4 regions of the Marinobacter sp. M5B genome follow, and region 4 is predicted to be linked to each of the others. Evidence: predicted binding sites of a transcription regulator. Region 4 holds the regulator's gene; each other region holds the start of a gene.
The links. Region 4 encodes sigma-54, which starts transcription at its own class of promoters, with help from an activator protein. Its sites were predicted from a motif close to ANTGGCATNNANNTTGCTNT; they were not measured.
Positions count from the first base shown of each region.

Region 1 (7,560 bases), 1.0 Mb from region 4:
CGCTGCTGTCACTGGGCTTTACGCAGTTGTCGATCCATCATCTGCCGATGGTGATCCTGACGGTGTTCCTGACATCGGCGCTGTTTTCGTTGGGTGGTTTCATCAACGCCATGCTGGCGACCAAGTTTGATGATATTTCCATTGTGCCGACCTTTGTTCTGACACCGCTGACTTACCTGGGCGGGGTGTTCTACTCGATCGACATGCTGCCGGGGTTCTGGCAAGGGGTGTCGATGATCAACCCGATACTCTACATGGTGAATGCCTTCCGCTACGGTATTCTGGGCGTGTCGGATGTTAATCCATACGTTGCCCTTGGTATGATTCTGCTGTTTATTGCCATTCTGTCTGCCATTTCCCTGCGCATGTTGGCGCGCGGTAAGGGCATACGTCACTGATGAACGTTTCCCAGGATTGATCATGGCCCTTAATGACGCCCCGCTGGGCAAATCCAGCGACTACCCGGATGCCTACGATCCGCAATTGTTGTTTCCCGTGGCACGGGAGGAAAACCGTCGCCGCATCGGCCTGGAGGATGGCCGCTGGCCCTGGTTCGGGGAAGACTTGTGGCAGGCCTGGGAAATTTCCTGGTTGCGCACCGGGGGCGTGCCCGCAGTCGCCTGGGCGGAAATTCGGGTGCCTTCGGCGTCGCCGTCGATTATTGAGTCCAAGTCTCTCAAGCTGTACCTGAATTCCCTGAACCAGACAGTGTTTTCCTCCGCCGATCAGGTTCGGGATGTGATTGCCCGTGACCTGTCGAGCGCAAGCGGTGCGGCGGTCAATGTAGACCTGCACAGTGTTGATCAGGGAGCGAGAGCGGTCGGTCGGCCGGAAGGCTTCGTGCTGATCGACGACGAGGATGTGGAATCCGTGGGCTACGACTACAACCCGGACAGCCTACAGGCGACGGGTGATGTGGTGTCGGAGAAACTGTGCTCGCACCTGCTGAAAAGCAGTTGCCCGGTCACCGGCCAACCGGACTGGGCAACGGTGCTGATCGATTACACCGGCTCGGCGATGGACCGGGCAGGGCTGCTGCAATACATCGTGAGTTTTCGCCAGAAGCAGGACTTTCATGAGCACTGTGTGGAAACGATGTTTACCGACCTGATGGCCCGTTGTCAGCCGCAGAAGCTGTCGGTGTGCGCCCGTTATACACGGAGGGGTGGTCTGGATATCAACCCCTGGCGCAGTACCGACCCGGAAGAGGCGGTAGGGCCACGGTTGATCAGGCAGTAGGTGTAAAGGCGGGAACGGTCAGGAATCCTCTTCCTGGCGCAGTCGCTCAGCGGCATCCTCGAGCGCAGACAGGATGGACTCCCGTTCCCGTTCGGTGATTTTTTCCGAATCCAGGTACATGGCAAAGCCGCTGCGTTCGTGCTCAAGGAAACTGCGGTTGGGGCCCATGTCGCGGCGGAAATCCACCACTTCGTAGATGGAGACCGGACGGCCGAAGCCCTTCACGGTGATCTCGCCCTTGTCGCGGCACATGATGCGGTCCTTGATCAGCGAGAAGGTTTCGTAGGAGATCAAGATTTCACCGGGTTCAGCCAGGGATTCCAGGCGGCTGGCCAGGTTCACTTCCTTGCCGATGATGGTGTAGTCCATGCGGTTCTCGGCGCCGAAGTTGCCAACGGTGGTGTAGCCTGTGCTGATGCCCATGCGGATTTCCAGCGGTGTCTTGATACCCTGGCTGCGCCATTTCTGCCGCATGATTTTCATGTGTTTACGCATTTCCACCGCCATGGACACGCAGGCGAAGGCGTCTTCTTTCTGGCCCCGGCTGGTGGGGTCACCGAAGAAAATCATGATGGAATCGCCAACGAACTTATCGATGGTGCCACCGTATTTGAGGGCCACTTCCGACATTTCGTTGAAGTAGTGGTTCAGCAGTTCCGTCAGTGCTTCCGGCTCCATCTCTTCGGACAGTTCTGTAAAACCCTTGATGTCGGAGAAGAAGACGGCCAGTTTCTTGCGTTGTGTTTCCAGCCGCACGTCCCTTTCACCGGTAAAGATGGACTGCCACACCTGCGGTGACAGGTACTTGGAGAGTTTGTGGGACAGGGCAATGGATTGTTCCCGCTGATTCTGGATCTGGGTTTTTGCCATCATCAGCGCGCGGGCCTGCTGGTGGGAATAGAACGCAGTCACACAGATATAAAGGCCGGTGGCGCTGATCGCGATAATGCTGGTGATCATCGGCGACTGCAGTGACTCGGCGGGGCCCACGATGGCAACGCCGATGGCGCCGCAGGCGGCCATGATCATGGTACCTAGCAGCCACTGGCGGATGCCGCCCACAATCAGGCAACTGAACATCAGCATCAGTGCCACGGCGACCGAGGGTATCGCAATCAATCCAATGCAGCCGACGAATCCACCCCCGATGGCGCAATCCGTTAACAGCATTTTCTGGCGAATACGGGATGAGTTACGGAGAAACGTTCGTCGGGTAAGTTGATGGGCAATGTGTGGCCAGGTCAGGGCGCCTGAAAGCAGCCACAGCATCCACAGGCCGAAGACGTCTTGCAGTACGCCTGACACAATAATGCCGGCAGTCGCCGTATACGCCAGTATCCTGCCGTTGTAATCCGGCATGGGCGGGATGGCAATTGGATGGTTCTGCGCGTCAAGCACGGCGGCCTTGCTGGCACTGGTACTGGCGTTACGCAGGTCAATCGGTGCGCTCATCATTCAGAAACGGATCCGCCCGACGAGCATATCTCTGAACATCACCCAATCGCCCATCAGGCTGTACAGTGGGTGTTTGAAGGTGGCAGGTCGGTTTTTCTCGAAGCCATAGTGGCCAACCCAGGCAAACCCGTAGCCGATGACGGGCAGGAGCAAAAGATAGAGGAACTTGGCCGTTACAATGGCGTAGAGTGTAACGAGGATAACCAGTAGGCTGCCGACGAAGTGAAGCCTGCGGCAGTTTACATCGCTATGTTCTTCAAGGTAGTACGGATAGAAGTCCGCGAAATTGCGGAATGTTTGCTGTTGGCTCATAGGGCGTCTACCGGCTCGCTTATCGTTTTTAAGGTAGATAGTACTGTCTGATAGTGGAAAGTACTTAGACTAAAGACTAACAGTAAACCATCTGTCCCACAATTCATACGGTCGTTTGGCCCGAATTGACGTATTGAAATCAACCACAGCGAGGCGATATGACAGCAGTAATGGAAGCCCTGTTAAAACGATCTTCAGAGCCACGCCTGGAGGCGCCAGCACCGGACCCGGCAACGCTTGAAAATGCTTTTGCCTGCGCCGCGAGGGCGCCGGACCATGCGTTGCTGAGGCCCTGGCGGTACCTGATTATTGAGGGAGATGAGGCATTGAACGCCCTGGGTGAATTGTTTGCCGCCACCTGTGGCGACGGCGCCTCGGAAAAGGAGCGGGAAAAACGCTGCAAGAAGGCACTGCGGGCGCCTATGGTGATCGTTGGCATTGCGTCTTACCAGTCCCATCCCAAGGTACCGGAGATCGAGCAGTCCATGTCGGCCGCGGTGGGGATGGGGTATTTGTTGTTGGCTCTGGAGTCCGCCGGGTTTGGAGGCATGTGGCGTACCGGTGCCATGGCGCACGATCCAGCTATCAAGCGAGGCTTGGGGCTGCAGGACAATGAGATCATAACCGGATTTCTGTATACCGGCAGTGTCAGTGCGAACAAGCCCAGCATACCCAGGCCTGAACCCAAAGAGTTTGTCAGGCGCTGGCCCCACTAGTTGCCGCCCCGTTGCCCCCGCCCCCGGCGCGGGGGAAATCCCTTGCCGCTTTCCGCCCTCAATTTACGATTCGAATAAGCCGATACCTGCCTCAGCCCGCACACCGCAACACCTCCTGAAAACTGGCATTGCGATTGCTTTTACCTCTGCAAGAACGCACAAACGGCAAAACGACCAACGCCGTGTGCAGGAATCGGAGGCACTATGGCAATTTCCCTGGACAAAGCATTAGGCATTCATCAGCACGCCCTGGAAGGCAGGGTAAAGCGTGCGGAGGTGTTGGCCAACAACCTCGCCAACGCAGATACCCCGGGCTATAAGGCGCGGGATGTGGACTTTCAGGCGATGATGCAGAAGGCCCAGGACAGCATGAGTGGTTTCGGCATGACCCGTACCCACGAGTCCCACATGGACACCTCGCCCATGGGCGCCGACAGCGAATTGCTCTATCGGGTACCGCACCAGCCGTCCGTGGACGGCAACACGGTGGATGCCCAGCAGGAGCAAACCCGTTTCATGCGTAATGCCATGGATTACCAGGCCAGTTTCCAGTTCCTGGACGGAAAGGTTTCAGGCATCAAAAAGGCACTCTCTGGCCAGTAAAACTGGGCGCAGCCATTAATTGAGGAGCACCATCATGTCTCTGGGTAATATTTTCGACATCGCCGGTTCCGGTATGACAGCCCAGTCGCTGCGGCTGAACACCACTGCGTCCAACATCGCCAATGCCGAGACGGCCAGTTCCAGTACGGATCAGACCTATCGCGCCCGCAAGCCTGTTTTCGCGGCGATACAGCAGTCCATGCTGAATCCGTCTCAGCAGAGCATGGCGTTTGGCAGCGACAACGGCCCGGGGGCAGGCGTTCGGGTTGAAGGCATCGTCGAGAGTGACGCCGAGTTGCAGATGCGCTACGAGCCTGATCATCCCGCTGCGAACGAGGATGGGTACGTGTTCTACCCCAACGTCAACGTGGTTGAAGAAATGGCGGACATGATGTCGTCGTCGCGCAGCTTCCAGATGAATGTGGACATTATGAACAGCGCCAAATCCATGATGCAGCGTATCCTGACCCTGGGTCAGCAGTAACCGAGCGAGGATTGAATCATGAGCGTAGTGAATAACACGACAGACGCTTCGGATGTGCTGAGCCAGTATCGAGTCCAGCAGGACCAGGCCAAGAGCGGAAGTGAGCTGGGCAAGAACGAGTTCATGGAATTGATGATCGCTCAGCTCAAAAACCAGAACCCTCTCGAACCTCAGGACAATGGCGAATTCATCTCCCAGCTGGCGCAGTTCAGCTCCCTGGAGGAAATGCAGAGCCTGTCCGGCAGTGTCGACGATATGGCCAGCCAGTTCCGCTCCACCCAGGCACTGCAGGCCTCTGCAATGGTCGGGCGTACGGTCTTGGCACCGTCATCCATTGGCGTGCTTGGCGCGGACGGTGAGATATCCGGCAACGTTTCCGTTCCGGCAACCACATCCGGGCTGAGAATCACCATTGAGAATGAGTCCGGTGAGCAGGTTCGGCAGATTGATATGGGTGAGCAGCAGCCTGGCCAGACAGCGTTCAGCTGGGACGGCAAGGATGGCAACGGCAACAGTTTGCCACCCGGACGCTACAAGGTGGTGGCAGAGGCTTCATACCCGGGCGGCCTTGAACAATTGGGCACCATGGTCAGCGCCAATGTCGACAGTGTGTCGTTGGGGCAGGGTGGCAGCATTACCCTGAACCTGGCGGGGATGGGCTCGATCGCTCTGCAAGATGTTCAGCAAATTAATTGAAACCGGTGAAACAGTAAGAGGTGAAGTATGGCTTTCAATACAGGTCTTAGCGGCTTAAGGGCGTCATCGGTTGATCTGGATGTCACCGGTAACAACATTGCCAATGCGAGCACAGTAGGCTTCAAGAGCAGCCAGGCGCAGTTTGGCGACTTGTATGCCAGTGGATTCCTGAGTGCCGGCACCAATCCGATCGGGGACGGTGTACGGGTACAGGATGTGAAACAGAATTTTGGGCAGGGCAATATCAGTTTCACCGATAACGGCCTTGACCTTGCCATCAACGGTGACGGCTTCTTTGTGCTGAACAACGGCGGTGAAGTGCGGTATTCCCGTGCCGGCCAGTTCGGTATCGACAAGGACGGCTTTGTCACCAACAACCAGAACATGCGGGTTCAGGGTTTCGTCGCCGATGATGACGGTAATCTCTCCGGTATTCGTGGTGACCTGCAGATTGAAACCGATAACCTGGCACCCCGCCGTACGACCAACCTGCGCTCGGACCTGAACCTGGATTCCCGGGAAACCGTGTTGGAACGCCGAGTTGCCGATATGGGTGATTACACGGCTCCCGCCGGGTCCACCGGTTTTCCGTCTGAAACCTTTGAAATCACCTACGCAGATGGCAGCGTGGTGAGCGTACCCATCAACGCAGCGGGATCGACTGATTTCTCAGCGGCTGACGTCGTGGATGTGCTCAATGGGCAGGACGGTCTTTCTGCCTCCGCAACCACTACCTATGAGGGGATGTCCGAAGCGGATTTGAACGCCGCCATTGCGGCTGGCAACTTCAGCTTTGACCTTGCGGTAGGCGGGGTTACTGTGCCCGTGGATACGACGGGTGTGACCGATGCCGCTTCGCTGGTCAGTGCGATCAACAACGCCCAGGCGCCGACAATCTCGGCGTCACTCACAGGCGGTAACCTGAGGCTGATCGACAACCGCGGCAACAACGTCACCGCCGGTTTTACCAGCGACGGCCCGAACCAGGCGCCGGAGACAACCGTTGGCACGGTGAGGCCACAGGCCGATCGTGAGATTACCGATATTGCGTCAACCAGCGGTGCCACGAACCTCACGGATTCATGGAACGCGCGCAACATTGAGATCACCAACCAGTTCAATCCGTTGGATCAGCGTACCTACAATCACGCAACATCGACCACCGTTTACGACAGCCTGGGCAACTCTCACGAGATGACCCAGTTCTATGTGAAGCAACCCGCCCCAGGTAATGGTGTGGGTGTGAGTGAATGGTCCGTATACCTGCAGATCGACGGTGAGTTCGTGGCCGGAACCGATCAGAACCCGTACCAGGCTCGCTTTGATCAGGACGGCGAGTTGCAGTCCGTGAACGGTGATCCCAACGGCGAGATTCTGATCAGTGACTGGACGCCGAAAGATGCCGACGGCACTCCGAACGGCGCAGATGGCCCTCCAGGACTGGGTGATAATATCACCACGCCAATTCCAGAGCCGCCGACCACTTCGGCCTTCGTGCTGGACCTTGGCAATACCACCCAGTACGGGAGTAACTTTGGGGTAAACGACCAGCGTCAGAACGGGTATGCCACCGGCAGGCTGTCGGGTCTGGATGTGTCGGACCAGGGTGTTCTGTTTGCCCGGTACACCAACGGTCAATCCCAGTCCTTGGGACAGGTAGCGTTGGCTTCATTCAACAATACCAACGGTCTGTCGCCGGTGGGCGAAACCACCTGGGTTGAAACCTTCGAGTCCGGCCAACCGATTATCGGTGCGCCTGATACCGGGACCCTGGGGTCGATCAAAGCCAGCTCCATCGAGGAGTCCAACGTGGACCTGTCGGCGGAACTGGTAAACCTGATCATTGCCCAGCGTAATTACCAGGCCAACGCCAAGACGATCGAGACCTCCGACGCCGTCACCCAGACGGTGATCAACCTCCGCTAATCCTGAAATGTGAACATGGCACAACTCCTGCTAGAACATAGGAAAGACTGGAAACAGTCAATATTCCGGCAGGAGTTTTCCCATGGACAAAGCCCTCTATATAGGAATGTCCGGCGCCAAGCAGAACAT
Region 1 covers NZ_CP156894.1:2,105,622-2,113,181, forward strand. The annotation lists gene AAGD24_RS09525 (ABC transporter permease) at 1-398, shown strand, start outside; gene queF (NADPH-dependent 7-cyano-7-deazaguanine reductase QueF) at 421-1,239, shown strand; gene AAGD24_RS09535 (adenylate/guanylate cyclase domain-containing protein) at 1,258-2,694, opposite strand; gene AAGD24_RS09540 (DUF962 domain-containing protein) at 2,695-3,006, opposite strand; gene AAGD24_RS09545 (nitroreductase) at 3,165-3,722, shown strand; gene flgB (flagellar basal body rod protein FlgB) at 3,927-4,325, shown strand; gene flgC (flagellar basal body rod protein FlgC) at 4,360-4,809, shown strand; gene AAGD24_RS09560 (flagellar hook assembly protein FlgD) at 4,828-5,505, shown strand; gene AAGD24_RS09565 (flagellar hook protein FlgE) at 5,533-7,431, shown strand; gene AAGD24_RS09570 (flagellar basal body rod protein FlgF) at 7,514-7,560, shown strand, end outside.
Region 1: flgB (flagellar basal body rod protein FlgB) is a predicted target of sigma-54. The motif match lies at 3,844-3,863, and genes of this name have one in related genera.

Region 2 (7,560 bases), 1.0 Mb from region 4:
TTGGCGGTGATCCTCATCGTGCCCATGTGCATGCTCTCGGCATTGATCGGCGTGTGGTTTAGCGACGGGGACAACAATATCTTTGTCCAGGTGGGTCTGGTGGTGTTGATTGGCCTGGCCTGCAAGAACGCCATCCTGATCGTGGAATTTGCCCGCGAACTGGAGCTTCAGGGGCGGAGCATTGTGGAGGCGGCGCTGGAAGCCTGCCGGTTGCGGCTGCGGCCCATCATCATGACCTCCATCACCTTTACCGCTGCGGTTGTGCCCCTGGTGCTGGCCACCGGCGCGGGAGCCGAGGTGCGTGAGGCTCTGGGCACGGCCGTATTTGCCGGCATGATCGGGGTCACCCTGTTTGGCCTGTTCCTGACTCCGGTGTTCTACGTGGCGCTGCGCAAGCTTTCTGGAAGCCACCCGCTGAAGAGCCATCATACATCCACACTGTCTTCCGATGACGGCGATAGCGAAGACGCATTGCCAGGAGGTAGCCATGCTTAAAGTCATCACCATGACGGGGGCTCTGGCCCTGTTAACAGGATGCGCCGTGGGCCCGGATTACCAGGCCCCGACGACGCCGGAACCGAATGCGTTTTCGGAAGGGCGAACCATGGTTGCCGGTGGAACCGATCAGCAGCGTTTCTGGCAGGGATTTGATGATCCTTTGCTGGCACGCCTGATTGATGATGCCCTGGTCGCCAACCTCAGTCTGGAAGGCGCCGTCGCTCGCTATGAGCGCGCGGCCGCCCTGCTGTATGGCGCCGAGCGGGATCAATGGCCCAGCGTCACGGCCAGCGCCTCTGGCGCCGAACAGTATCTTGCGGATATTGAGCAATCTCCCCCCGGTGCCGGGCCAGAACGGGTGCAGCGTTACCAGGCTGGCGTTGCCGCCAGTTGGGAGCTGGATCTGTTCGGGCGCCTTCGCCGTGCGACGGAGGCCCAAAGGGCGGAACTGGAGGCAGCCGGTGCCGATCTCGGTGCCGTTCAGGTAGCCATCGCGGGCCAGTTGGCCAGCAGCTATTTTGAGCTGCGAGGCCTTCAGCAGCAGTATCAGGTTGCCCTGCAGAGTGTGGCTTTGCAGCAGCAGTCACTGGACATCGTGGAAGCCCGGGTAAAGGCCGGGCGTGGTACCGAGTTTGATCAGGTCCGTGCCCGTGCCCAACTGGAACGGACCCGGGCCGAATTGCCCACCCTGCAGGCGGGGATACGAGGGGCCATGCACCGCATTTCCGTGCTGACGGGCCAGCCGCCGATGGCGCTTGTCGATACGCTGTCACCTCGTGGAGCGCTGCCGGAAACCCTGCCGACGATTCCCGTGGATAGCCCGGGGGAAGTTCTGCGCCGCCGCCCGGATATCGCCGCTGCTGAGCGACGCCTGGCGGCCTCCACCGCCCGCATTGGGGTGGCCACCGCTGACTTGTTCCCTCGCTTTACCCTGAGCGGGCTAATCGGTTCCGTTGCCGGCGACACCAGCGATCTGTTCACCGGTCCGGCGGAAACCCGACGCGTTGCCCTGGGCATTGACTGGACTTTCCTGGACCACGACCGGGTCAAATCCCGTATCGAGGCGGCAGGAGCCGATAGCCGTGCGGCATTGGCCAGCTACCAGCAAACGGTGCTGGAGGCCCTGGAAGAGGCAGAAACGCGGCTGGTGCGTTATCAGCGAGCGCAACAGCGGGAAGAGCGGCTGGAACAGGCGATGAATAATGCCGAGCACGCCGTGGAACTGGCCCGGGCTCGCTATGAAGAAGGGTTTATCGGCTATTTCGAGGTGCTGACGGCGGAACAGGAGTTCACCGCCACCCGGGATGCGGCCGTGCGTAGCCGCACAGCGGTCACCCTGGCGATGGTGGATGTCTACCGCTCGCTGGTAGGTGCGCCGGGGTAAGTCTCCCGGCGATCCTGATTACTTCATCTCGAAGCCCTTGCCGCGCAGGAAATCCCGCATGTGGGGGCGCAACTTGGATGTAAACAGTGGTTTCAGCTGTTGCGACCAGTTGGTGTCCTTGGTGCCCCCGGTGCGGGCCTGGTAATAGGTGTTCATGGTGGTGTCGAATTCCGCCACCAGTTCCGGATCGCGTTCGCTTTGGTAATAATCCTCTTTGAGGATGGACGCCAGTGGCAGTCTCGGTTTCACCTCGGGTGCCTGGTCCGGATACCCCAGGCACATACCGAACACCGGATATACATGCTCCGGCAGACGTAGTAGCTCGCTCACCTCCGCTGGGTTGTTACGTATGCCCCCGATATAACACAGGCCCAGCCCCGCCGATTCTGCTGCGGTGGCAACGTTCTGGGCCACCAGGGCAGTATCGATGCTGGCCACCAGCAACTGCTCGGTCATCCCGCGGACTACCTCGGCACCTGCGCGTTCCGCGGCATCCGTGGCCCGTTTCATGTCTGCGCAGAACACCAGAAAATCTGAACTTTCCGCCACATAGCGTTGGCCGCCACTCAACTCCGCAAGGGCCTCTCGGTTGTTCGGATCGACCACATGGATAATGGAGTAAGCCTGCACATGACTGGACGTAGCGGCGCTCTGGCCAGCCCGGATCAGTTCCTCGAACAGCTCGCGGGGAATCCTGCGGTTCTGGAACTTGCGGATTGAACGGTGTGATTTAAGAAGCTCAATGGTGGGATTCATAGCGCCCTTCAGCATGACAACGGAAAGCGCTTATCCTGCCATTGGCGGGCGATGATGGCAAAAAGGGCCCCGCAATCATCATTACGGGGCCCTTTTAGAGGTCGAGCGTTTTTTTAGCCAGCGACTAGCGGCGACGGCGAAAGCCCAGGCCGAGCAGACCTAGCCCCATCAGCGCCAGCGTGCCCGGTTCAGGGACCTGTGCGGTTACTCTTACGTCGTCGAGGAAGTTGCCGACGGTGCCATCCGGGCTCACGGAAGTGAACTTGATGGTGGTTTCCAGAGCGCTGGCAATGAAGCTTCCTGAGAAGATGCTCCAACCACTCGTTACATGATCATTCAGCAGCGAATCGGCACTGTTTCCATTGGAAATCAGGGACAACATGAAGCTTTCAGAGTTGTTCTGGCGAGCGCGGTAAGCAAAGCTCAGGTCATAACGCTGGCCAATGGTGGTATCAATGGTCTGGTAGATGCCAAATGGGCCATCCATGTCCGGGTGGGCATTCAGCTCGGCAAACTGGCTGCCGTCATAAGCGTTCACGCTGTTGAAGCCACTCTCCCAGATTTCAATGTTGCTGCCGGTCCAGCCAGCGACCTGGTCAGATGTAAAAAACTGCCAGGTGCCCGTAGTCACGTTGGGGTTTTCGAAGCTGCCATTCTCGATCAGGTTAGCGGTTGCCGGAGCGGCGAATGCGAGGCCTGCGGCAAGGATGCCCAGTGTGGCGATACGGTTGATAATGCTCATGTGGCCTTTCCTTAATGGTCATCAGTGTTGATCTGCACTGATAAAAGCAACATGCGGGCCACTGTCAAAAATTCTCCTTGAATTCAGATGCCACGATGATTTTTGAGCGCAACCTTGAAGGCAGTGTGTAAAGAATTCTGACAGGCCGGCAGCTGTTGCTGGCGATCAGAAGTGCTTCACAATAGCGCCCCCGAGGTCTCTGATAGCGCCATTACGTTCATCAAAAGACGCATCGGTTTGCGTTATATAGATCGCGATCACCAGAGGCGGGCGATGGGGTGGCCACAGCACGGCAGTGATTGAACGGGAGCCGTGGCCGCCGGCTCCAGAGCGGTCTCCGATTGTCCAGTCCGGTGGTATCGCTGCCCGGAGCAAGTTGTCACTGACACGGTTGCCTTTGAGCCAGGTAACCAGAGTATCCCGGGAACCTTTGGATAGCGCCTCACCAAGTACCAATTTGCGGAGGTTCGCGACCATCGCCTTGGGACTTGTGGTATCTCGCAGGTCGCCCGGCGTGGCCTCATTGAGTGAGGTTTCCGTCCGGTCCAGCCGCGTAACGGTATCGCCCAGATCGCGTGCATACGCGGTAACGCCGTCGGGGCCATCAATGGCCCCCAGTACCAGATTGGCGGCGGTGTTGTCGCTGGTGGCCATGGTCGCTTCACACAGCTCCCGCAAACTCATACCTGCCTCTTCCTCTGCACGTGTCTCAGTGACCGGTGAATAGGTCACCAGATCGTCCTTGCTGAAGATCACTCGCCGATCCAGATCAACAGTGCCGTTATCCACCTTTGCCAGCAACGCCGCACAGGCCAGGGTTTTGAAGGTGCTTGTGATGGGGAAACGGTCATCGCCGTGATAGTCCCAGGATTCTCCAGTCCCGGAATCATAGAGGGCGATGCCCACGCGTGCGTCCAGGCGCTGTTCCACGGTTTTCACCGCCTCAAGCAACGGGTTGGCGTGGACCAGAGAAAGCGTGGAGGTCATCAACCAAAGGGCGAGCATTAACAGGGCGGAACGCATCTAATCTCCCACTGAGTAAGACAGAATTCGCGACAGATGGCTGTAGGGCAGGCCAGTTTCCTTATGCCAGTCGTTGAAGGCCTGCTGTGCCTGCATCAAGGCCTTTTTGCTGCCGTGGCTGGCATCCAGCCGTTCCTCCCGATGCAACCCGGCGGCCACATCCGACGACAGGATAAAGCCATCCCAACCTACACGGCGCAGGAAATATTGGGCGGTGTTGCCGCCAAGGCGGGCGCCGTGGCGTTTGAACCACATCAACAAGCCGACCTGATCGTGCGAAGGCCATTGGCTCAGGAAGGCTCCAAAGCCACCGTGCTCACGGGCGCCATCCACAATCATCCGGGCGTTGTCCGGCACCGTTCGGATTTTCTGCATGTTGCGCACAATGCGTTCATCCTGTGCCAGATCCTCCAGCACTTCTGGCGGAACCTGCTGCCAGTACAGCGGCACGAACCCCTTGAAGGCATCTTCAAATCCCGGCCATTTGTTCTCGATCACTCGCCACACGAAACCGGCCTTGAAGACGCAGCGTGTAACCTCGGACAGGTAGCGGTCGTCAGCCATGGCTTCAAGCTCACCGGGCGCCGCAACCCGGGGCAATATGGCGCGTAGCTCGACTTCGCCGCCTTTGCGAGCGGCTGCCTGATTGTAAATTCTGGAGAAGGACATCGTAATTTCCGGAATCCGGTTGTCGGGTTGAAGGCGTGTGGTCCACTATAAGGTAAATGGGTTCAATGAAGGAGCCAAGCCATGCCACTTATCGGATGGGTTTTTGTCATAGTCGCGCTGGCCCTGGTGGTCGGCAGCCTCTTCGTGCTGCGGGACAGCGCCAACAGTATGAAGATCTCTGACGAAAAGATGAAAAAGATTCAGGAACGCAAGGCCGAGGTAGAAGCTGAGGAAAGTGCGGAGGACCGGGAGCAGTGGTAATTTGCTGTCCCCGTTAGACATTTCACGAAAATTCACATTGTCGATGAAACGGTAGCGCAAGAGCCCCGTATCTCTGATGAATTTCTCATTTCACGGCAGTTTGGCCATTGGCGAAACCGGTCGTGAACAGTGTTCATCCAGAAAAACGGGTTTCAGAATGACGGGATATTACGATTACACCCTGGTGGCCGCCTCCTTTGTGGTTGCGGTACTGGCATCGTACAGCGCGCTCTACTTCGGCGCACAGCTTGCTACGCTCGAACAGGCAAAAGCCAGGCTATGGCTGGCGCTCGGGGCTCTGACGATGGGAACCGGGGTCTGGGTCATGCATTTCGTAGGCATGCAGGCCTATGTGATGCCGATGGAAATGAGCTACGACCTCACCATTACCCTGATTTCCTGGGTTGCCGCTGTGGGTGCTTCGGGACTGGCCCTGCATATCATCGGCAAGGACCGCGCGGGCCCGCTGCAGATCGTTATCGGCAGCCTGTTCATGGGCGGCGGTATTACGTCCATGCATTACGTCGGCATGGCGGCCATGGAGATGGAGCCGGGGATGCGCTACGACCCGGTTCTGTTCAGTGCTTCCGTTGTCATTGCGGTCGGGGCCTCGGGTGTGGCCATGTTCATTTGCCGCCGCTTGCAGTCAGTACAAGGCCTCAAAGGAACCGCCCTCCAGCTCGGCGCCGCCCTGGCCATGGGCGTGGCTATCTGTGGAATGCACTACACGGGCATGGCTGCCATGATCTATCCTGAAAACGCCATGCCCGCTGCAGACAATCTGCTATCGGGTGATTGGCTGGGTGCCCCGCTGGCCCTGTTCAGTGGCGTATTGATCCTGGTCGCTCTTTTTGCCTCCGCCAATGACGTCAAGCAGCGCCGGAACGCTGAAATCCAGGCGCTGGAGGAATCCCGGCGTGTCGAGCGCAAAGCACTGTACGATTCGACCACAGGACTGCCCAACCGGGCCAGCCTGGCGAATCATCTGGTCAAGGAACTGGCAAGGAGTGAAACCGACAAACACGAGTTCGCTGTGCTCTACCTGGAGGTTGCCAACCATCGGGAGATTCCCGACAACCAAGCTGAAGACGCAATAGCCGCCCTGGCCAGAACCGTGAGGACAGCCTTCGATGAAGGAACCTACCTGGCACGCCATTCAACCAGTGCGTTCGTGTTGCTCGTGACAAACCCCGCAGACGACAAACACAAAGACCTGTATCAGCGCCTTCGGAATCTTCCGACGGAAACAGAAAGTGGCGTTACACTTGAACTTCGAGCCGGGCAGAGCGTGTTCCCCAACTCCGGGCGTAATAGCCGGATGCTGATGAAAAAAGCGATGGAAACCTCAGAGCTTCGAAAGCTGGGGCTCGCCAGCATGAACGAAGAGGTAAAATCGGCGGATTACTTCGAGGCGCGTTCAGCATTGCCGGAAACATGATGCTGGCGGGTTAACGACGCCAGTTCATTTTGCAGCGGATCCAGCAACCGGGCCCTGACGGTAGGATGCACTCGCGATTCCGGGTAGCAAATGACCAATCGAACGTGGGATATGTGTTCGTCCTTCGGGAAAACAATATTCTCAACGTACTGGCCTGATTGGCTGGCTTTCATCAGGTTGCGCTCAGGCTTTTGATCGGACCCAAGCCGGTCGCCCTCTGAGAAAAAATTAAGGCACCTGGAGACGTTGGCCGGCGCCTTGCGGGGGTTGAATCCCCATTGGGCCGGCAACGTTCGGCCCAGGCCGCCTGCCGCAATGGTCACAACCAGGTCGACTGTGATGTTACGCCAGGCGAGTTCACGTGCCACCTTGATCACCTCGAAACCGCCCTGACTATAGCCGACGATGGCTATCCTGCGGTTGGCGCCAGCTGCTTCGCTTAAATCGTCCGCGATGGCTTTCGTGGGATGCAAATGGCTGTACATCGTTGTGTCGTGGTAACCGGACTCCCTCATCATGCGAAGCAGGTGTTTCCGCATAAGGTCATGGCCCATAAGGCCGTGAATCGCCGCCACCTTTGGCCCATTGAAACCAGGTTCAACTGCCGGGTAGTCCGGTGCCTGGGGAAAAGGAATGCGTATCATCGACTGCTTTTCTCTCTATTGGGCTATTGGGAGGAGCTTTGATCCACCAGCCGAATCGCAACACCGGCATGCTTCGCCCCGGCTTTAGTTTGGTGATGGGATTCGAAAAGACTTAACCATTGGCCTGCTTCCAGTACCAGCGTCC
Region 2 covers NZ_CP156894.1:4,165,386-4,172,945, reverse strand. The annotation lists gene AAGD24_RS18975 (efflux RND transporter permease subunit) at 1-495, shown strand, start outside; gene AAGD24_RS18970 (efflux transporter outer membrane subunit) at 488-1,882, shown strand; gene nfsA (oxygen-insensitive NADPH nitroreductase) at 1,901-2,638, opposite strand; gene AAGD24_RS18960 (PEP-CTERM sorting domain-containing protein) at 2,763-3,380, opposite strand; gene bla (class A beta-lactamase) at 3,546-4,403, opposite strand; gene AAGD24_RS18950 (DNA-3-methyladenine glycosylase I) at 4,404-5,072, opposite strand; gene AAGD24_RS18945 (DUF2897 family protein) at 5,154-5,333, shown strand; gene AAGD24_RS18940 (MHYT domain-containing protein) at 5,491-6,771, shown strand; gene AAGD24_RS18935 (hypothetical protein) at 6,735-7,415, opposite strand; gene AAGD24_RS18930 (hypothetical protein) at 7,439-7,560, opposite strand, start outside.
Region 2: AAGD24_RS18960 (PEP-CTERM sorting domain-containing protein) is a predicted target of sigma-54. The motif match lies at 3,424-3,443, and genes of this name have one in related genera.

Region 3 (7,560 bases), 940 kb from region 4:
CTTGCCCCCGAATTGCGCGAAAACGGAAGCCGCCCTTCAGCGGAATCAGGTCCGGTGTCTGATGGCCGGCGCATATTACCACCTGGTCGACCACAACATCCTGCTCGCCGTTGCCTGCGATATGCCATTTGCCGTTGCAAGGGGTAAGTCGGTGGACGTCAAACCCAAAACATTGAAAAATCCGCTCGTGCTCTATCAAATCCCGGCAAAGGCCACCGGGTTCAAGCCATCCACTGCGAGGGAACCAGAGGCCTCCCCGAGTCAGCGGAATGCCGGCAAGCTCAGACGCCTGTTCCGGGCTGATCTGCTGCAATATGGCGCTTGGGTAGTCGTTGCGGGCGATGAAGCGGTTCTGACGGTCTTGCTCGCTATCACTGTGCGCCAGTTGAACAAGCCCGGAAGGATGCCAGTGCTCCCCGCCGAACTGTTGATAGTAACGTTGACTGAACAGCAACGATGAGAGACCGAGCTTTGCCTGATCATTGAACTCAATGCCCAGTTTGACATACAGCGCCCCCTGGATATTGCCAGAAGCGGCTGTTCCAGCCTCTTGAGCCTGGTCAATCACCGTGACATGCAATCCCCGCTCCGCCAGGTTCCGGGCGAGCAGGCTACCGGCAACCCCGGCGCCGATGATGGCAATGGATTCAACATCGTTCGCGGCTGGTGGTGTTCCGGGACTGGTGGCGTCACCCAGTGTACCGGTCAACATGTCCCACTTCTGGCCAAATCCGGGTGCTTTTCGCATGGCGAAACCAGCAGCAATCAGCCGTCGCCGCACCTCGCCAACGGATGTAAAGGTGGCGAGCGTCGCGCCGGGCTTGCTGTGGCCCGGTATCGCGTCGATGACTTCACTCGTCCACATGCCCGGATTTTTGGCGGGCGCGAAACCGTCCAGGAACCAGGCATCCGCCTGAAAATCCAGCTCACGCCAGGCATCGGCCACATCGCCGAAAAAAAGTGTGAGCCTGACACGACCACCGGCGAGCACCAGGCGATGGGTGCCGGAGGTTGGGGCAGGATACTGTTCGAGCAGTTGGTCAGCGTAGGCCTTGAGCTCCGGCCACATCGTAAGTGCTCGGGCAAGGTCCTCCGGAGTCAACGGGTGGCGTTCGGCGGAGACGAAATGCAGGCAACCGTGGCGTGGTGTGGCTGTTTCATTCCAGGCTTGCCAGGCTGCGAGGAAATTCAGGCCAGTGCCAAACCCCGTTTCCGCGATGACGAAGGAGGATGCGGCGGGCAATAAGGAGAAACGTTCGCGAAGCCGGTTCTGGCCGATAAACACGTATCGCGCTTCTTCAAGGCCATTCTCGCTGCAGAAGTAAACATCGCCAAAGCGGCGACAGCGGGGCGCGCCATTGCTCCAATCAATGTCGGCGGTTTCAATGGAGGGGAGGCTGAGGTCAGTCACGATCGTTGTATCCGGTCAGTAGGCTTAACGGGCTACTCTGTCGCGGTATCGGTTTGCCGAACCGAAACGCTACGAATAATGACGGGGTCCTGGGGTACATCCGCCATGCCTCGGGATCTCACCGTTTTCTTGCTGGCGATGGCATCCACGACACCCATTCCCCCTGTCACCTTGCCAAATACCGCGTAGCCCGGGCCGCGGACACCTGCGTTCAGGAAATCGTTGTCGGTCAGGTTGATAAAAAACTGGGAGGTGGCGGAGTCCGGTGAGCTTGTGCGGGCCATGGCGATGGTACCGCGAAGGTTTTTGGCGGTTGGCCTGGCTTCGTTCCGGATGGGGCTACGGGTTTGCTTCTGCTTCAGATCCTGGTCAAAACCGCCACCCTGGATCATGAAACCTGGAATGACCCTATGGAACAGTGTTCCCTCGTAGAAACCGTTTTTGGCGTAGGTGATGAAATTCTCAACGGTCTCGGGAGCGATGTCCGGGCGCAGGGTCACCTCAATGGCACCTTCGCTGGTTTCAATAATCACCTGGGGCAGCTCATTCTGTTGCCCTTCTGCCGCCAGGCAGTTGCCGATACCCAGCATGAAGGTTACAGATAGAGCGATTTGCATCACATAACGAAACGGTTTTACGGAATTTGTCATTCTATAATGGCTCACGTAGTTAGTTCAGGGAATAGTAGGTAGCTTCGGGAATGTTTGCTGCGATACCGTTCCCATGAATCCAGTCTGTTGCAGGATGTTAGCAGATAATACTTGTCAAGTCGGGCATATTCCCTGCGGGGTTCATGACCATCAGCTAACCTTTTATCGCATCAGTGACATTAATGCACTCTGACCGGGCCAGGTTGTACGGCAATCACTGTGAAGCTATTGGAGGCATACCTTGAAAATCCGTCAGGGCTTCGAAGAAAAATCCCGTCTCGGTCGGTTGCTGATAAACCGGGGATACCTTTCCGAAATTCAGTTGGAAGAGGGCTTGCGCCTACAGCATGAGACCGGTCAACGGCTCGGCGAGGTGTTTATACAGTCCGGCTGGATTACCGAGCGTGAGCTGCATCGGGTGCTCAAGCACCAATCCCGTTACCGCAACGCGGCTGCACTGGTCACCATGGCGGTATTACCTTTTCAGCCGCTGGTCAGTTTTGCCGCTGGCAGCACCACGAATGATTCACGGGACGTTACCGACGCCGCGCAATTGTACGAGCGTGCCGGTTTGGCGCCACTGAATGACGACGAGCTGGCCGGTGTGTCGGGGCAGGGTGATCAATCCTTGTTGGATCGTATCGCCACGGTGTCCGCCATGGGCGGAAGTCATGACGGGACGGGAGAGACTGATCCGGATGTCATCGAAGGCCTGAAACTAACAGCGAACATTTTCGTGCCGGTGCTGAACTTCCTGGATTCTGATCTTACGATATCCGGTGTGCATTATCGGGATGATGTTCCCCGTTACACGGTTCGTGACGATGGCGGGCTCACCCTGGCGTTCCCGGAAAGGATCGAACAGATCCGCATGGACAATATACGGGTCAGCGGCAGTCAGGGACCTTCCATGGGGAACATTGCACTCGACAATATCCGCTTCCATCCCGATTCACAGATGACGATCTATACTCGCTGATGGGATGCGTTGGGCTCCGACGTTTGCGGAGCCCAGAAGCCGTCAGGCGCTCGCCAGAACGGTACGGTGTGATACGGCCTTTTGCTCGCCCTGAGCACCGTAGAGGGTCTGGTGCCCGGAAACACCGCGGAATATATCAGTCAGACGTGAAAGGCGCTTCTGAAGGTGACTGACAACCCGCCCATTATTGCTATTCAACTGGTGACAGGTCTTAAGGCGTTCGTCGGCCTCCCGCCATAAGTCGTAAACATCTGACAGGCCGGCGCTGAGAATAAACCGTGAGGGTGCTCCGTTTTCAGGTCGAAACCCCATCGACACCAGAAGGCGGATTTTGAGTTTGGCCCGTTCACGAATCTGACCCAACACAGTGTTTTTCTCGCCAGTCAGTGATTCGAGTTTACGGATATCAGATGTGGAAAGGCAGGCTTTTTCCTGCTGCAGGACGTCCGCCAGGGATTCGAGTTGACGGATATCCTGAGATAAAAGGTCTTTCAGTTCATCAATTGCGGCCATGATCTACTCACCCGAAAATGCTTTCATCCATCTCAAGCATTTTCTGGGCCAGTTTCTCTGCATCAACCTTGTAGGAGCCGCTTTCAAGGGCAGAGCGGATCTGCTCGATACGGTCATCGTCCATTTCCGGATAACTGCCGAGCTTTTGTTCGAGCTGTTTCAGGTTCTTCGCCTGGCTGCTCAAATTGACATTTTCACCACGGGCGCCTTGCGCCTGGGTCTTTGCCTGCTCAGCTGTAGAGGGCTGAGTGCTCTGGGTAGCGGAAGATTTATCGGCCGTGGTTTTCTGGGTGTTGACCTGGCCTGGGCCTATTCCATTAAAGTCAACTGACATAACGTTACCTGCTTAACTGGTCGGCCGCGTTGGGCGGCTCCAAAATTTCATACCTGTCTATCGGCATGGCCTGACGTTTCTTTAGCGATTTTTGCAAGAGTTAAATGACACTCTTGTCATCTTTCCAAAAAACCGGCAACAGATTGCCGTTTCCGGTGAATCAATGCCGGGAACGAGGTTACATGGGAATCTCGACATGCCCGGGAGCAGTCACACGGGCACGCACGGTGCGGGAGGACGAGAGGTTCTCAACCAGAACCTGTTCTCCAATCCCGGCACTAGCCAGGGCCTTACCCCTTGAGTTTACCGAAAAATTTCCGCTGCGGGCGCTGATGATAACATGGTCTCCGCGTTCGATCGCTGCCGGAGCCAGCACCAAATCCGGTGTAAATACGGTACCGGCGTTCACGCCGCGGCGCATTTCCATGCCCACTAACTGGTCGACATTGGTTATTGCGCCCCGTCGAATCGAATTCACCACCACGTTATCCGACTGTATTGCTGCTTTTGTCAGTCGTTCGCCGCGCCCCAGGGGGCGGGCGGCGACCATGGCTTCACCGGTTATCGTGACGGATACCGGAAGGAACATGCGCCAGGGGCGCTCGCCCTCGCAGGAAACCAGTAGCGAGGGTTGGGTGGTTCTCCAGGGGTCGCCGCTGAACGATACGCTGAGTGGGGTATCACAGGTTGCGAGCGAGAGGCGTGCGTCGAGTTGGCCAGTATCGTGGGAAACCGTAAAGCCTTCGTTTGCCTGAGCCTCTGAAAATGCCTCCAGAAATTGTTCCGCGCTGCTTTGAATTTGTTCGGCCGTGGTCGTGGAGGCCATTGCCGGGCCGGCTGTTACGGTGAATAACAATATGATGGCGAAATTGGTAATGCGCATACGCGGCAGTTTGTCCTATGCTGTCATTAACCGGGTAAAGCCCCGAGTTCAGGAATATCCTAATGATTTCCGGATTCGGCCGTTAAGCCTATCGAGTGAGTCAATAAACCGGCACATAGCCGGTTCCACGCGACTTTTTAGAATAACGCAGCAAGATGCGTGCCGGCAGCAAGACGTTTCGAGTGGGAGATATAAACGATGGCAGGGGTATTGGACAGTGTAAATCAGCGCACTCAGCTGGTGGGCCAGAATCGTCTGGAGCTTCTGTTGTTTCGCCTTCGTGGCCGGCAGATGTACGGCATCAACGTCTTCAAGGTCAAGGAAGTGTTGCAGTGCCCCAGGCTGTCATCGTTGCCGAACAGTCGCCCTATGGTTCGGGGCGTGGCCCATATTCGTGGCGAGACTATCCCAATCATTGACCTAGGTATGTCAATCCGGCTTCCCGGTATTCCCAAGGAAGAGATGGCCACCAGCTTCGTGATCATTACTGAGTACAACCGAAAAACCCAGGGTTTCCTGGTGGCCGGCGTCGACCGCATCGTGAATATGAACTGGGAAGATATCCTGCCGCCACCCAAGGGTGCGGGCAAAGACGTTTACTTGACGGCGGTAACCCACTTTGAAGACAAGCTGATTGAGATTATCGATGTTGAAAAGATACTCTCCGAGGTTTCTCCGTTTGAGGAGGATGTCACCGAAGACGTTCGCAACCGCAGTTCAGAGCGGGTGCCCGGCCATCTGCCAGTGCTTGTCGTGGATGACTCCGCAGTGGCCCGACGTCAGATCGAGCGTTGCCTCACGGCCATCGGTATGGAAGTGGTGACAAAAAATGATGGCAAGCAGGCCCTGGATTACCTAAAAGAAGTTACGGCAGATGGCTCTCGCGCCGTCGATCACCTGTGTTTGATCATATCCGATGTCGAAATGCCGGAAATGGACGGGTACACTCTGGTCACCAAGTGTAAAAATGAGCCTGCAATCAAGGATGTATTTATCATGCTGCACACGTCCCTGAGTGGCGTGTTCAACAAGGCGATGGTGCAGAAGGTAGGCGCTGACGATTTCATGGCTAAATTCAGCCCTGATGAGCTGGCCGAAAGGGTCATGGAAATTGTCGACCGCGAGCAGTGACGCTCCTCCGTTACTCCCGACTCACTCGATAATGAGATCCAATGAAAGCTGAAATAACGCCACAGGAATACGAGGCCTTTAAATCATTCCTGCAGGATGCGTGTGGCATTTTGCTCGGGGATAACAAGCAGTACCTGGTAAAAAGCCGTTTACGGCGGATCATGGAAGAGAACGAGCTGAGAACCCTGGGTGATCTGCTGGATCGCGTGAAGAGAACCGGTCGCAGCAGTTTGAAGGAAGTCGTGATCGACGCGATGACGACGAATGAAACCCTCTGGTTTCGGGACAATCACCCGTTCCGCATCCTGCAGGAAAAGCTGCTGCCGGAATTCGGCGACAGAAAATCAGCGCAGTCACTTCGTATCTGGTCTGCAGCCTGTTCGACAGGCCAGGAGCCCTATTCGGTAGCGATGATTATTGAAGAATTTCGTCGCCAGCGGCCGGGCAGGCTGCGGGATGTGAAGATCACCGCCACCGACATCTCCAAAAGCGTTCTAGAGGTTGCGCGCCGTGGCGAGTACGAAATGATCGCCATTGGCCGGGGTCTGTCACCCGAGCGGCAAAAGCAGTTTTTCACTCCCGCCATGAATGGCAGTTGGCAGATCCGACCGCAAATCAAGAGCATGGTGGAATTCAGGGAGCTGAACCTGCTTGAACGCTACATGCTCGGGAAGTTTGACATTGTTATGTGCCGGAACGTACTGATCTACTTTTCGGCAGAGCTTAAAAAGGACATCCTGACCCGTATCCATGCCACTCTCAATCCCGGTGGTTACCTGATACTGGGAGCATCGGAATCGCTGAACGGGTTGCCTCATCTCTACGAAATGGTGCAGTGCCACCCAGGGATCATCTACCGCAAGAAATAGGCCCACCCAATGCCGATCAATGTATGGATACTGGTCGCCGCCCAGGCGCTTGCCATGTGTACAGCGCCTTTCATCGTCTTTATCGGAAGCATTCACGGACGTCTTCTGGCGCCATCACCTGAGTGGGCAACCTTGCCCGTGGGCCTTGTGGTAGTTGGAACGGTCCTGGCTATAAAGCCTGCTACGTGGCTGATGGAACGCCTGGGGCGCAAGCCGGTTATGTTGCTTGGCACGCTGGCGGGTGTGGTGTCCGGGTTGTTCGGTGCGCTGGCAGCCTGGAGTGCGAGTTTCCCGTTCTTGTGCGCTGCGGCGGTTGTGGGCGGAACCGGGCTGGCGGTGGTTCACCAATACCGCTTTGCGGCCATGGAGTCGGTAGCGCCCGAGATGGCTGGCTCCGCAGCAGCCAGGGTGCTTCTAGGCGGCCTCGTAGCGGCGTGGCTGGGGCCGGAAATTGCGCTTTTGGGCGGTGGAGGCCGAGCCGAGCACCCTTTCATGGGCGGCTGGCTTGCATTGAGTGCCGTGCAGGTGGTTGCCATGGTCGTACTGGTTTTCGGGTACCGCGCCAGCGGGGAGCGAGTACGGGAAGCCTTGGGGGAGGGCGGTCGTCCAATGGCCAACATCCTGAGGCAACCGGTCATTTGGGCGGCGATCAGTTCCGCGGCCATCGGTTATGCCCTCATGAGCTTTATCATGACGGCAACACCACTGAGTATGACGGAAGTGGCCGACCACCCGCTTGAAGATGCCAAGTGGGTCATTCAGATTCACATCATGGCCATGTATCTGCCGT
Region 3 covers NZ_CP156894.1:2,188,892-2,196,451, forward strand. The annotation lists gene mnmC (bifunctional tRNA (5-methylaminomethyl-2-thiouridine)(34)-methyltransferase MnmD/FAD-dependent 5-carboxymethylaminomethyl-2-thiouridine(34) oxidoreductase MnmC) at 1-1,414, opposite strand, end outside; gene AAGD24_RS09895 (peptidylprolyl isomerase) at 1,444-2,061, opposite strand; gene AAGD24_RS09900 (pilus assembly protein PilB) at 2,303-3,040, shown strand; gene AAGD24_RS09905 (flagella synthesis protein FlgN) at 3,083-3,553, opposite strand; gene flgM (flagellar biosynthesis anti-sigma factor FlgM) at 3,561-3,887, opposite strand; gene flgA (flagellar basal body P-ring formation chaperone FlgA) at 4,066-4,770, opposite strand; gene AAGD24_RS09920 (chemotaxis protein CheV) at 4,969-5,901, shown strand; gene AAGD24_RS09925 (CheR family methyltransferase) at 5,943-6,770, shown strand; gene AAGD24_RS09930 (MFS transporter) at 6,780-7,560, shown strand, end outside.
Region 3: flgA (flagellar basal body P-ring formation chaperone FlgA) is a predicted target of sigma-54. The motif match lies at 4,918-4,937, and genes of this name have one in related genera.

Region 4 (7,560 bases):
CCAATTCATGGAAGCTGACGACCTGGTCCACTTGACGGGGGATGTTCGGGTGTCCCAGCAAGCCCAAGGTGGGCGCCCCCTGACATTAACCACGTCAACGCTGACACTGGATAACACAGAGCGTACTGTTTACACAGACGCCCCGGTGGAACTGACCGACTCGTTCAGCCTGACCCGCGCAACCGGCATGAAGGCATGGATTGATGACCGAATCCTCGAACTCGACTCTGACGTGGAAGGACGCTATGAGACCGGCAAGTAAATTCATGCCCAACCCTCACCGCAATAGGCACCAACCGGTGGCATCGCGCCCGGCAGTCTCAGCGATTGTCCTGGCGCTGACAATGACCGTGGGCATGCCGTTCGCCGCGGCCTTTGATCTTGAGTCTGACCAACCCATCAGGGTCAATGCCGACAACGCGCGGCTCGACGAAGGCCAGGGCATTGCAACCTATACCGGCTCGGTTGAAATGAGCCAGGGCGATGCCAACCTTATGGCGGACAAAGTTGTACTCCACCGGGATGAGAATGGCGTCAGCCGCATTGAAGCCACCGGTACCCCGGCACGCTACCGCCAGCCTGCCATGGAAGGCCAGGGCGAAACCGACGCCCGTGCGCTAACGATCACCTGGTCCGCCTCCGACAACCGGGTTACCTTTCAGCGCGAAGCTGTGATCGAACAGGGCGGCAACCTGTTCCGGGGCGACGTCATTCATTATGACAGCGCCGAACGCGTGGTGACCGCAGAAGGCTCTGCTGACCAGGGCGATGGCAGCGGTCGCGTCGAAATGGTCATCCAGCCGCGCGGCAACGCCGGTAGCAATCCAGATAACAACCCTAACGGACAGGATATCGATGGCAGTTCTCAGGGCCAGTAACCTCGCAAAAAGCTACAAACAGAAGAAGGTCGTCATCGACGTTTCCCTGGAAATTCGCAGTGGCGAGATCGTCGGCTTACTCGGCCCCAATGGCGCGGGCAAAACGACGTGTTTCTACATGATTGTTGGCCTGGTTCCCGCCGACAACGGTCGAATCACCATCGACAATCAGGACATAACGCCGCTGCCCATGCATGGTCGTGCCCGCAAGGGAATCGGGTACCTGCCCCAGGAAGCATCCGTGTTCCGCAAGCTTACCGTACGCGACAACATACTGGCGATCCTGGAAACCCGCCGCGAACTCAAACGCGCTGACCGGGAGGCCAAGTTAGAGGAACTGCTTGAAGAGTTTCACATTACCCACATCCGCGATAGCGTCGGCATGGCCCTGTCAGGCGGCGAGCGACGACGGGTGGAAATTGCCCGGGCGCTGGCGATGGAGCCGGCGTTCATCCTGCTGGACGAACCCTTCGCCGGAGTCGACCCGATCTCCGTGAGCGACATCAAGCAAATCATCCGACACTTGCGGGACAAGGGCATCGGCGTACTGATCACCGACCACAACGTGCGGGAAACCCTCGACATCTGCGAGAATGCCTACATTGTCAGCGGCGGCCACATCATTGCCTCTGGTAATTCGGACGATATACTGGCCAACCAGCAGGTCAAGGAAGTGTATCTGGGCAACGAGTTTCGCCTGTAGTACACTCGGCAAAGAACTTGCTTGGTGCGGCAAGTAGCCAGCATACAAAGAGTTTTTGTGCAACCCCGGCTCCAGAAAGCGCCCTGATGACGTAAAGAGAGAGCCTGAGTGACGGAAGAGAGAGACCGAGTGACGGATTCTGAACCATGGTTATGAAAGCCTCACTACAGTTAAAGCTGGGCCAAAGCCTGACCATGACGCCCCAGCTGCAACAGGCTATCAGGCTTCTGCAGCTCTCCACCCTGGACCTCCAGCAGGAAATCCAGCAGGCATTGGAATCCAACCCAATGCTGGAAACCTCCGAAGACGACGACAACCAGAATCCGGAATCAACGGACAGTGACAACGAGTCGTCTGAAACGGCGTCAACCGAGGAATCCAACACCGCTTCAGACACCGCTACTGAGTGGGACGAATCCGAAAACGGACCTGACTGGTCATCAGAAACGGACAGTCCCGACACCATTCCCGACGATCTTCCCGTCGACACCGCCTGGGATGACATTTACCAGTCAGCCCCCGCGTCAGCAGCCCGTAACGACGACGAAAACGACCACGACTTCGAAACCCGTAACTCCCCCACCGAAACGCTCCAGGACCACCTGGAATGGCAACTGAACCTGACGCCCATGAGCGAGCGGGATCAGGCCATCGCCCATGCCCTGATGGATGCGGTTGATAACCATGGCTACCTGACCTCTCCGCTTGAAGAAATTCATTCAGGCATGGTGGACGAATCCGACGAAGACCCGCTGGAACTGGACGAAGTGGAAGCCGTTCTTCATCGCCTGCAGCACTTCGATCCACCCGGCGTGTTCGCCCGTAATCTGCAGGAATGCCTGCTGATCCAGCTGAATCAGCTGCCCCCGGAAACACCCTGGCTGGCTCAGGCGCGACTGGTGATTACCCACTACATAAACCTGCTGGGTAACCGTGATTACGCCCAGCTGTTACGCCGCAGCCGCCTGAAAGAAGAGCAGCTACGGGACGTTCTGGCACTTATTACCGGGTTAAACCCCCGTCCCGGCGACACCCTGGATCAGGCCGAGCCAGACTACGTCATCCCGGATGTGATCGTGCGCAAGCACAATGAACGCTGGCGCGTGGAACTGAATCCTGAAATTGCACCGCGCATTCGTGTGAATGCAAGCTATGCTTCTCTTATAAAGCGTGCGGACAGCAGTGCTGACAACACCTACCTGCGGGACCAGTTGCAGGAGGCAAAGTGGTTCATCAAGAGCCTGCAGAGCCGCAACGAAACCCTGCTTAAGGTGGCCACGCGCATTGTCGAGCACCAGCAGGGATTCCTGGATCATGGCGAGGAAGCCATGAAACCATTGATTCTCTCGGATATTGCCCAGGCGGTGGAAATGCACGAGTCGACCATTTCAAGGGTCACCACCCAGAAATACATGCACACGCCGCGGGGCATATTTGAACTTAAGTATTTTTTCTCGAGCCATGTCAGTACCGACGAGGGTGGAGAGTGCTCATCCACGGCAATCCGCGCGATGATCAAGAAGCTGATTGCAACGGAAACTCCGAAAAAGCCATTGAGCGATAGCAAAATTGCAGCCATGCTAGGAGACCAGGGTATCAAGGTGGCTAGACGAACCGTGGCCAAGTATCGCGAGGCAATGCACATTCCTCCGTCCAACGAGCGAAAGCGATTGGTGTAGGAAGCGTCTGTTCCCGGCCTCACGGGGAGAGCCCTTTCCTGAAAGTATACCGCCTGCAGCATAACGCTGTGGCACACAGCCGGTATCCTAACGGGTGCCGGCAAGCTGAAAACAGGAGAAGCCTATGCAACTCAATATTTCAGGCCATCACGTAGAACTGACTCCCGCACTGAAAGATTACGTATCAGGCAAATTTGAAAAGCTTGAGCGGCACTTCGACCATATCAGCAATTGCCAGGTTACCCTTGAGGTGGAAAAAGTGCGCCAGATGGCGGAAGCTACGCTTCACGTGATAGGTGGTGAGATTCACGCAAAGGCCGAAAACAGCGATATGTACGCTGCCATTGATGCACTGGTAGACAAGCTGGACAGGCAGATCCTGAAGCACAAGGAAAAGAACGTAGACCGGATGCACGGGAACGGCGCCCGCTAGGACGACGCCCCCGGCATGACAGTTAATCGAGCTGCGGCACTGGCTAACCATGCAACACGTGCCGCAGCCTTTTTTTACGGAAATGCAGTCGATTCATGACCGACACATCCCTGACTATCGAGAACATTCTCGCGCCGGAGCTAACCCTTTGCCGGGTGCCTGCCTCCAGCAAAAAGCGGGTTATGGAAACCATTGCCGAGCAGATCCAGCAACACGACGCTTTGCTCAGCGACACCCAGATATTCACTAATCTGGTCGCACGGGAGCGACTGGGGAGCACGGGTATCGGACAGGGCATCGCGATCCCCCACTGCAGACTGGAAGGGCTGGATCACGTGGTTGGCGTTTTGCTGACCCTGGAAGAAGGCGTTGCGTTCGATGCTATTGACAACCAGCCGGTGGACCTCGTCTTCACCTTGATTGTCCCCAAGGAAGCCACCAGCGAGCATCTTGAGCTTTTGAGCCAACTTGCTGAGAAGTTCAACGAACGTGCATTCTGCGACCAGCTGCGTCAGTGCACTGATGCAGGCTCTCTCTATCGCCGGATGACAGCCGAAACAAGCTGAACAACTCCACATCCAAGGTGAACGGGCTATGAAACTGATCATCGTCAGCGGCCGATCAGGTTCCGGGAAAAGTACCGCGTTACATGTTCTGGAAGACCTGGGCTTTTACTGCATTGACAACCTGCCCATTGGCCTCCTGTTCCCCCTCACACAGGAAGCCACCAACCAGAACTCTCCCAGCCGGCTGGGAAAGATGGCGGTCAGCATCGATGCCCGTAACCTTTCCGGAGAATTGAGCAACTTCGAGGATATCTACCGCAGCCTTCAGGATACTGGCGTAACCATCGAGATCATCTATCTCGACGCCGATGAACAGTCTCTTCTGCAGCGCTTCCATGCCACGCGCCGAAAGCATCCACTGAGTGATGACAAGACCTCCCTGAGGGAGGCCATCGGTAACGAAAAGAAGCTTCTGGAGCCGCTTTCCAAGCTGGCAGACCTCTACATCGACACCACGGGGCTGTCCATGTACGAGCTCCGGGATATGGTAAAGCAACGAGTCGCGGGCAGGCGCCACCAGGAACTGGCACTGCTATTCCAGTCATTCGGATTCAAGCACGGCGTGCCGTTGGATTCGGACTATGTGTTCGATGTGCGCTGCCTGCCCAATCCCTATTGGGACACCAGCCTTCGGCAGTTTGTGGGCACCGACCAGCCGGTTATCGATTTCCTGGAAAAGGAGCCGTTGAGCCGTAAGATGGTCGAAGACCTGACCCAATTCCTGGAAAACTGGCTACCCTCGTTCGCAGACAGCAACCGCAGCTATATGACCATATCCATCGGCTGCACCGGTGGCCAGCATCGCTCGGTTTATATCTGCGACCAGCTCGGCCGCTATTTCTCGGGCAAATACAGCAATGTGCAGGTTCGCCACACCGAACTGCCCCACCTGCAAAGCAGGGAAAGCTGAACCGCCTATGATCCGCCGCCCCATTACCATCATCAACAAACTTGGGCTCCATGCCCGGGCCGCAGCCAAACTGGTGGGCAAGGCATCTGAATTCGACAGCAGCATTCAGATCAGCCGCAAAGGGCGACAGGTGGACGCCAAAAGCATCATGCCAGTCATGATGCTCGCCGCCAGCCAGGGATCAGAGGTAGAGCTGATTGTAGACGGTCCGGATGAGTCCGAAGCTGTCGATGCGCTGGTTACGCTGATCAACGACTACTTCGGGGAAGGCGAATAACCACCTCCACACTGGACATCCTTGCCCGTCTACGGCATTCACCTACAACTCTTCCTCACCTATGTTGCCTAACTCCGCTATAATACGAGGGTTTTCTGACCGTGGGTGATCCATGACCGATATTCTGGAGAAAAGCCAAGCGCGCCAACGCCTTCGCTCCCTGAGCGAAGCGCTGGACAGTGGCGCCCTGAAACAGGTTGCCCGCATCCTGAATGGCGGCCTGAGCCCCAGTGACATCGCCCACCTGCTGGAGTCATCACCACCCCGCCAGCGTGCCCTGCTCTGGAACCTGGTCGACAAGCAGCTTGAAGGCGAAGTCCTCCAGTATCTGAATGACGATATCCGAGGTTACTTCCTGAGCCAGCTGAACGCTCAGGAACTGGCTGACATCATCGAGGATTTCGAGTCGGACGATCTGGCCGACTTACTGCAGCAGTTGCCCGACACGGTCATCCAGGAAGTCCTGGACACCATGGACGAGCAGGATCGCCAACGTGTCGAAGAAGTCCTCTCCTACCCGGAAGATACCGCCGGCGGCCTGATGAACACGGACACCATTACGGTGCGCCCGGACATCAGTATCGACGTGGTTTTGCGCTACCTGCGCCGTCATCGCAACCTGCCGCCGATGACGGATAGTCTTATCGTGGTCAGCCGACGCGACGAGTTCATCGGCATGTTGCCTATCACCAAAATGCTCGTATCCAACCCGGCGGCAACCGTGCGGGAGGTGATGGACACGGACATCGAACCGATACCGGTTACGCTGTCCGACACCAAGGTGGCAACCCTGTTCGAACGGTACGACCTGATCTCAGCACCCGTGGTCAGTGAGGAAGGCCGACTCCTGGGCCGAATCACCATCGATGACGTGGTTGACGTTATTCGCGAAGACGCAGACCACTCCCTGATGAGCATGGCCGGTCTTGATGAAGACGAAGACACCTTCGCACCGATTCTGAAGACCACCCGGCGCAGGGCCGTGTGGCTGGGCATCAACCTGCTTACGGCCTTTACCGCTTCGGCCGTGATCGGGCTGTTTGAGGCGACCATCGAAAAGGTTGTGGCGCTGGCGGTATTGATGCCCATCGTGGCATCCATGGGCGGCATTGCCGGCAGTCAGACCCTGACCCTGGTCATCCGTGGCATGGCCGTGGGACAAATCAGTGGCGCCAACGTGGGCTGGCTGCTAAACCGCGAATTTATTGCGGGTGCCCTGAACGGATTGCTCTGGGCAGTGGTGGTTGCGTCAGCGGCAACCCTCTGGTTCAGCGACATCATGATTGGCGCCATTATCGCCGCCGCGCTGATTATCAACCTGATCGCTGCGGCACTCGTGGGCACCGTGCTACCTCTGTTCCTGAAGTCCCGCAACATTGATCCGGCACTGGCCGGTAGCGTTATACTGACAACGGTCACGGATGTGGTCGGCTTTATGGCCTTCCTTGGTCTGGCGACGATATTCTACGGATAACCTGTATCCGACAACACGGACTGAAAATGAACGACTCCCAAGACGACGCCCCGGAATACCTCGGCCCGAGCAAATCCCAACTCAAGCGCGAAATGCACCAGTTGCAGGATCTTGGCAGGCGTATGCTGGATCTGAGTAACGATCAGCTCAATACCCTGCCGATCAGCGACACCCTGCGGGCGGCCATCGAGGAATCCCGTCGCATTCGCCAGAACGAAGCCCGTCGCCGCCACCTGCAGTACATCGGCAAGATTATCCGCCAGGAAGACGACCCGGAAGGGCTGACTCGAGCCATTGATGCTTTCGATGCCGGAAGCGAAGAGCACACCCGCCGACATCACCTTGCTGAACGTTGGCGAGACCGGATGATTGAGGAAGGCGACTCGGCCGTCGGCGAATTCCTGAACTACTGCACAACGGCGGATATACAGCATCTGCGCAACCTCGCGCGCAACGCTCGCCGGGACGTGCAGAAAGAAAAGAATACCGGCCAGCCACGAAAGCTGTTTCGCTACCTCAGAGAGTGCATCGACGACGCGGAAGCCGCCGGAAACTAAAGTCTCCGGTGCTCCCAGACGGGCATCCGTGTGCGGATGTCCTTGAGTGTTTCGCGATCAAGCTCTCCAACGACGACACCCGG
Region 4 covers NZ_CP156894.1:3,130,905-3,138,464, forward strand. The annotation lists gene lptC (LPS export ABC transporter periplasmic protein LptC) at 1-262, shown strand, start outside; gene lptA (lipopolysaccharide transport periplasmic protein LptA) at 345-878, shown strand; gene lptB (LPS export ABC transporter ATP-binding protein) at 856-1,581, shown strand; gene AAGD24_RS14205 (RNA polymerase factor sigma-54) at 1,734-3,260, shown strand; gene hpf (ribosome hibernation promoting factor) at 3,385-3,693, shown strand; gene ptsN (PTS IIA-like nitrogen regulatory protein PtsN) at 3,789-4,259, shown strand; gene rapZ (RNase adapter RapZ) at 4,288-5,169, shown strand; gene AAGD24_RS14225 (HPr family phosphocarrier protein) at 5,177-5,446, shown strand; gene mgtE (magnesium transporter) at 5,559-6,920, shown strand; gene yjgA (ribosome biogenesis factor YjgA) at 6,947-7,477, shown strand; gene AAGD24_RS14240 (carbon-nitrogen hydrolase family protein) at 7,474-7,560, opposite strand, start outside.